3 regions of the Bradyrhizobium ganzhouense genome follow, and region 2 is predicted to be linked to each of the others. Evidence: predicted binding sites of a transcription regulator. Region 2 holds the regulator's gene; each other region holds the start of a gene.
What was found. Region 2 encodes LexA, which represses DNA repair genes until DNA is damaged. Its sites were predicted from a motif close to TGTTCNNNNTGTGTTCNG; they were not measured.

Region 1 (2,270 bases), 4.1 Mb from region 2:
TGCGGCAGGCCGGCATCCGCATAGCGCGCGAGCTGGATGTCGCGCGCGGCTGCCACGCGCGCGGCGACTTCGGCGGAGCCTTCGGCCGGCGGCGGCAGGATCAGATCGGCCGCGGTCACGGCCGGGACTTCGATGCGAAGATCGATGCGGTCCATCAGCGGGCCGGAGATGCGCGCCTGGTAGTCGCCGGTGCAGCGATCGATGCGGCCGCGCTTGCAGGCATAACCCGGCTCGAACGCATTGCCGCAGCGGCAGGGATTCATGGCTGCGATCAGCATGAAGCGCGCAGGGTAAGTCACGCGGTGGTTGGCGCGGGACACCGAGACCTCGCCGTTCTCCAGCGGCTGGCGCAGCGAATCCAGCACGCGCGGATCGAATTCGGGCAGCTCGTCGAGGAACAGCACGCCCTGATGCGCCAGCGAGACCTCGCCGGGCTTTGCGCGCGCGCCGCCGCCGGTGAGCGCGGCCATGCTGGCGGAATGATGCGGCGAACGGAACGGCCGCTGCGACGTCAGCGCGCCGCCCTCGATCTCGCCGGCGACGGAGGCGATCATCGAGACCTCGAGCAATTCGCCCGGCGACAGCGGCGGCAGGATCGAGGGCAGGCGCGCTGCCAGCATCGATTTGCCGGCACCGGGCGCGCCGATCATCAGGAGGTGATGCCCACCTGCGGCCGCGATCTCCAGTGCGCGCTTGGCGCTCTCCTGGCCCTTGATGTCGCGCAGATCGAGCGGCGAGGCGACTGCCTCGTGCACCTTCGGCACGGGCCGGGACAGCACTTGCGTGCCCTTGAAATGGTTGGCGATCTGAATCAGCGAATGTGCGGCGACGATCTGGATATCCGGGCTCGCCCACGCCGCTTCCGAGCCGCAGGCCGCGGGGCAGATCAAGCCTTCTTCGCGCACATTGGCGCCGATTGCGGCTGGCAAAACGCCGGCCACCGGCGCGATCGAGCCGTCGAGGCCGAGCTCGCCGAGCACGGTAAAGCCGGTCAGCGCATCCGGCGGGATCGCGCCGATCGCCGCCATCAGCCCGAGCGCGATCGGCAGGTCGTAATGGCTGCCTTCTTTCGGGACGTCGGCGGGCGCGAGATTGACGATGATCCGCCGCGCCGGCAGCGCCAGCCCCGAGGCGATCAGCGCCGAGCGGACCCGCTCGCGCGCCTCCGACACCGCCTTGTCGGGAAGGCCGACGATGGCGAAGGCCGGCAGGCCGGGCGCGACCTGCACCTGCACGTCGACCGCGCGGGCCTCGATCCCCTCAAAGGCGACTGTCGAAACCCGCTGAACCATGCTGCTCCCCTCGCACAATTAGGGGTAGCAGAGCGGCATCGGTTTGACAAGAACAATACGGGAACGACGGCGCGGACGCCCCCCGATTCCTAACCAGCGGTAAACGGGACGAAGACACTAAGCTTCGACTATGCCTCGAATACGACCGGCTACGCTCAGCACATTCCAACGAATGTTCGCTACTCCTAAGGCTGCGGGATGGGCCGTGATCTAACGGGTGAACAATTCAAATGCTTGCAAATCGCCGCAGAAGCGAACGCCGGGTGTGCACGCGGCTGGCCAAGATCCACTTTGGCGCGGGGTCGCTGCCGAGGGACTGCACGATCACGGATATCTCGGACGGGGGTGTGAAGGTCGTGGCGGAATTCCTGGAAGTGCCGCCGCAATTCACCATCATCTTCGCACCCGATTATTCCCGCCAATGCCGCCTGCGCTGGCGCATCGGTTGCGAATTCGGTGCGGAATTCACCGACTAGTCTCCACCGGCGCATTTCCTTAACCGGACTTTAGCGTTAATCGGCAAAGCATCTCTGATCAGTCCGCCGGCGGTGATCAGAGTATGTCCAAGCGTTCGTCCCTTGCCTCTCCCCCGGCGAGATTTCTGCTTCCCGCGCTTCTGGTGCTCGCCCTCGGTGGCTGCCAGACGACGAGCCTCGAGGATGTGACCGGCGCACTCGGCGGCAGGTCTGAACCCGTCGCCACGGCCGACGGCAGGCCAGACATGGACGTCTTGCGCGAGCGCTATCGCGCCAAGCCCAGCGATCCCAATATCGTCCTCGAATACGGCAAGGCGCTGCGCGAAACCGGCCAGCGCGCCCAGGCGGTCGCCGTCTTCGAGCAAGCCGTGCTGGCCCATCCCAGCAGCAAGGCGCTGCTCGCCGGCTACGGCCGTGCGCTCGCTGACAACGGCAATTTCCAGCAGGCTTTCGACGTGCTGAGCCGCGCGCATACGCCCGAGGATCCCGACTGGCACATCCT
Region 2 (2,270 bases):
GCCGCCGGCATGAACCATCCGCAGTTGGCCGTCCGCCGCCGTCCAAAGGTCGCGATTCTCGCGACCGGCGACGAGCTTGTGATGCCGGGCACCACGCCCGGCCATGGCCAGATCGTCTATTCCAACGGCTACGCCCTGCATGCGCTCGCCCGCAGCGAGGGTGCTGACACCATCGACCTCGGCGTTGCCGCCGACACGCTTGCCGCCACCACCGCCGGCATCCGCCGCGCGCGCGAATCCGGCGCCGACATCCTGGTCACGACCGGCGGTGCCTCGGTCGGCGACCACGATCTGGTGCAGCAGGCGCTGAAGGACGAAGGCACCTCGATGGCGTTCTGGAAGATCGCGATGCGACCGGGCAAGCCGATGATGAACGGGCAGCTCGGAGCGATGCGCGTGATCGGCCTGCCCGGCAATCCCGTGTCATCCTACGTTTGCGGCTTCCTGTTCATGGTGCCGCTGATTCGCGCGTTGTCGGGCCGTTCGATGGTTCATCACCGCCGCGAACGCGCCGTGCTCGGCCGCGACGTCGGCGCCAATGACCAGCGCGAGGATTATCTGCGTGCGCGCCTCGATGTGCGTGATGACGGCACGCTGATCGCCCTTCCCGTCAATCACCAGGACTCCTCGCTGCTTGCAAATCTCGCTGCGGCACAGGCACTTCTCGTGCGCGCACCATTCGCTCCGAAGGCCGACGCCGGCGCTGCTTGCGAGGTGCTGCGACTGCCCGCTTGAGCGCATCGTTCGCAACCGTTCTGCGAACTTTGTCGCGTTCACGCTAAATTAAGCAGTTGCGGAACATGTATCGAACATATAGTGTCCGTTCATGATTTGTTTCGAGCGTGCAGCGGCTTATTGCTGAATTCAGCGTCTCGGAATCGAACGACGTCAACCGGGGGATTTTGGTCGAGATGTTAACGCGCAAACAATACGAGCTCCTGCGGTTCATCAGCGAGCGCCTGAAGGAAAGCGGCGTGCCGCCCTCCTTCGACGAGATGAAGGACGCGCTCGATCTGCGCTCGAAATCAGGCATCCACCGCCTGATCACCGCGCTCGAGGAGCGCGGCTTCATCCGCCGCCTGCCCAACCGCGCCCGCGCCATCGAGGTGATCAAGCTGCCTGAGCTCCAGGCCGCCGCCGGCAGCCGCCGCGGCTTTACGCCGAGCGTCATCGAAGGCAATCTCGGCAAGGTCCGCACGACGTCGAGCCTGCCCGCCGACGAGGGCGAGCGTCCCGTCGCGGTGCCCGTGATGGGCCGGATCGCGGCCGGTACGCCGATAGAGGCTCTGCAGACCCGTAGCCACACCATCAGCGTCCCGCCCGACATGCTCGGCTCAGGCGAGCATTACGCGCTCGAAGTGCGAGGCGACTCCATGGTCGAAGCCGGCATTCTCGACGGCGACATGGCGCTGATCCAGCGCAACGAGAGCGCCGATACCGGCGACATCGTGGTCGCCCTGATCGACGACGAGGAAGCGACACTCAAGCGCTTCCGCCGTCGCGGCGCCTCGATTGCGCTCGAGCCGGCGAACGCGGCCTATGAAGTCCGCATCCTGCCGCCCAACCGGGTCAAAATCCAGGGCAAGCTGATCGGGCTGTACCGGAAGTACTGAGCGCGTCGCGGTCGACGACCGCCATCAACGATTGGAGCGGACGATTGTCCGCTCCGGCTGGATAGTCTTTCTGGTTTTGCACAGATTATCCGGCCACCTCTCCAGCGCTACATCCTCGGCACGCCGCAACGAAGCGCGCATCGCTTCGCAGGCCTTTGACAGACCGAGGAGACAACCATGCGCAAGATCGTTCTGAGCACAGTTGCGATGGCGTTGATCGTAGCATCCGCGTCGCAAGCTTTCGCCGCACAGCCGCAGCACCATGCCCGCAAGGCACCGCAGGCAACCGGCGAGCAATTCCGCAATGCCCGCAACGCCGTCGAGCAGCCGTCGCAACCGGCCTGGCCATATTCGGGCTGGTCGGCACCTGCCGGCCGCTGAGCCAAAGCGTTCACCGAATGCACGGGGGCAGCCTTTGTTCCTTGCGCATCTGAAAAAGATAATGTGATCGCGCTCTGCGGAGGCGAGCCGCAGATTTGCCCACAAAAAAGCATATGATCACAGGCTTCCACTCTGATAGAGGCCTGCGCCTCAGAAGAGGCGCGGGTGCTCTATCCTGAATGAGGAGCACCCAATGTGTGACTACAGCCTGCACGCTGTCGCGACGCGCCCCGCAGAAGTCGGCGAGACAATCGTCACGACAACATTCCGCGGCAC
Region 3 (2,270 bases), 930 kb from region 2:
GCGCTGGCTGTCATAGGAGAACCAGGCGCCGGACTTCTCCACGATGCCGGCCTTGACGCCGAGATCGAGGATCTCGCCCATCTTGGAGACGCCTTCGCCGTACATGATGTCGAACTCGACCTGCTTGAAGGGCGGCGCCAGCTTGTTCTTCACCACCTTGACGCGCGTGGTGTTGCCGACGACTTCGTCGCGCTCCTTGATCGCGCCGATGCGGCGGATGTCGAGGCGGACGGAGGCATAGAATTTCAGCGCGTTGCCGCCGGTGGTGGTTTCAGGCGAGCCGTACATCACACCGATCTTCATCCGGATCTGGTTGATGAAGATCACCATGGTGTTGGACTTGTTGATGGAGGCCGTGAGCTTGCGCAGCGCCTGGCTCATCAGACGGGCCTGCAGACCCGGCAGCGCATCGCCCATCTCGCCCTCGAGCTCGGCCTTCGGCACCAGCGCCGCGACCGAATCGACCACCAGAACGTCCACCGCACCGGAGCGCACCAGCGTGTCGCAGATTTCCAGCGCCTGCTCGCCGGTGTCGGGCTGGGAGATCAGCAGCTCGTCGATATTGACGCCCAGCTTGCGGGCATAGACCGGGTCGAGCGCGTGCTCGGCGTCGATGAAGGCGCAGATCCCGCCCTTCTTCTGGGCTTCCGACACCGTGTGCAGCGCCAGCGTGGTTTTTCCTGAGGATTCCGGCCCGTAGATTTCCACGACGCGCCCCTTGGGCAGGCCGCCAATCCCGAGCGCAATATCAAGTCCAAGCGAGCCGGAGGACACCGCCTCGACATCCATCGAGCGGTCGTTCTTGCCGAGCTTCATCACCGAGCCCTTGCCGAACTGGCGCTCGATCTGGGAGAGCGCGGCAGCCAGAGCTTTACTCTTGTCCATGGAAGATCCTTCGACGATACGCAGGGCAGTGGTGGACATTGGGTCGTGCTCCTTATGGCGAGGATTCGGGTGCGGGACAAACGATTGGCGCGGCGGGTCGTCGATAAAGATACCGTACACCATTTGTTCCAAGTTCGCAATATGTTCTTTTGGACTGACGGCGCTGGCCGTATTTAACCCCCAGTGTCCTAAGTTGAATTTTGAAATGTCCTAATTTGTTCTAGACCGGACACAACCTGTTAATGCACTCTTTGGATTAGCCCGCTCTGGGTGCAGCGAATAAGGGGCGTGGCGTTCCACTAGAAGAACGCCCTAACTAATTAAGTAACGGGCGCAGGGCCTTTTTTGCCTAGGTATTCTTACGAATGATGGCAGTCACATTCAGCAGAACCCAATCAAATAAGATGGTTCCGCGAATCAACCAGCTTGGGGGCTGCCACTATGTTGCGCCATCGAACTCCAGTTCTAAACGATGCTCCATCCATCGCCTTTAGCCTTAGCGATGACGAGTGCGTTCAAAGGCTGGCCCTGCTCATTGAGCACCGAGACAACAAAAACCTTGATGAAATCGTCACTCTGATCGCCCGCTTAGCGGTCCCGATAGAGGGTTGAAATTTTTTCAGTTTCCCAGAGAGGCCGCCTCAGTTGGCGGCCTCTTTCATTTCAGATGATGCTTTCCGAATTAGGACAGCACCGACTGGGCCCAAAATATTCGGCGACCGGTGTCTTGGTCCGTCGCTGCGGGCGCTAATTGACGGGCACTAATTAAAAAGGGCCCCGGCGTCGCTTGCATGCGCCAAGGCCCCCATTCCCGACCAGTCCACGCGCGATACAGGACCAGCAGATCAAGGATGAGCCCAAGATCTGACAGGCGTATTACGGCCCTGTCCTGATTTGTTTCTGTGGGTGTCCGAATTGGGCGGAGGCCGGCCGCTTCGCATTCCCCAGAATCAGCAGCGCCAGAGGGGCCAGAGGACCGACAGCAGCCGCGATCCAAAGCCATTTTCCGGAGGGCCTGTTGCGCTCGCGCGCCATCGCGCGCCTGCGAGGGGGATTAATCCAATCGAGATGATGACGAACAGCCAAAAGCCCATAGCCATCTCCGCTCTGACGCGGCAGGATAGCATGAAGGCAATTGGCGCCCCTGCCCTCCGCAAAATGTGAGGCAGGCTTCTTCTTCGAAGATGACGCGCATCAAAGACGCGCCGTCATCATTCCGCAATCCTGTGGCACCGAACCTTTCCGCGGCTGCCGACTTGAAACGTTGCCGCCACAATGGGGATTGGATCATGACGGAAAATGCGCAGCCCGATGCTTTCAGGCGCAACTCTCTGCTCGAGACGGCGCTCGAGGAGATGCTGAAGTTCGAGCGCAAGGAATCCGAG

Region 1: the regulator LexA is predicted to act here: its motif matches at 1,341-1,358, upstream of ACLFLU_RS01485 (YifB family Mg chelatase-like AAA ATPase).
Region 3: the regulator LexA is predicted to act here: its motif matches at 1,017-1,034, upstream of recA (recombinase RecA).

What each region holds. Positions count from the first base shown of each region.
Region 1 covers NZ_CP181318.1:308,373-310,642, forward strand. The annotation lists gene ACLFLU_RS01485 (YifB family Mg chelatase-like AAA ATPase) at 1-1,292, opposite strand, end outside; gene ACLFLU_RS01490 (PilZ domain-containing protein) at 1,523-1,768, shown strand; gene ACLFLU_RS01495 (tetratricopeptide repeat protein) at 1,852-2,270, shown strand, end outside.
Region 2 covers NZ_CP181318.1:5,167,210-5,169,479, forward strand. The annotation lists gene glp (gephyrin-like molybdotransferase Glp) at 1-735, shown strand, start outside; gene lexA (transcriptional repressor LexA) at 912-1,613, shown strand; gene ACLFLU_RS23695 (hypothetical protein) at 1,791-1,994, shown strand; gene ACLFLU_RS23700 (hypothetical protein) at 2,188-2,270, shown strand, end outside.
Region 3 covers NZ_CP181318.1:6,092,810-6,095,079, forward strand. The annotation lists gene recA (recombinase RecA) at 1-924, opposite strand, end outside; gene ACLFLU_RS28190 (hypothetical protein) at 2,175-2,270, shown strand, end outside.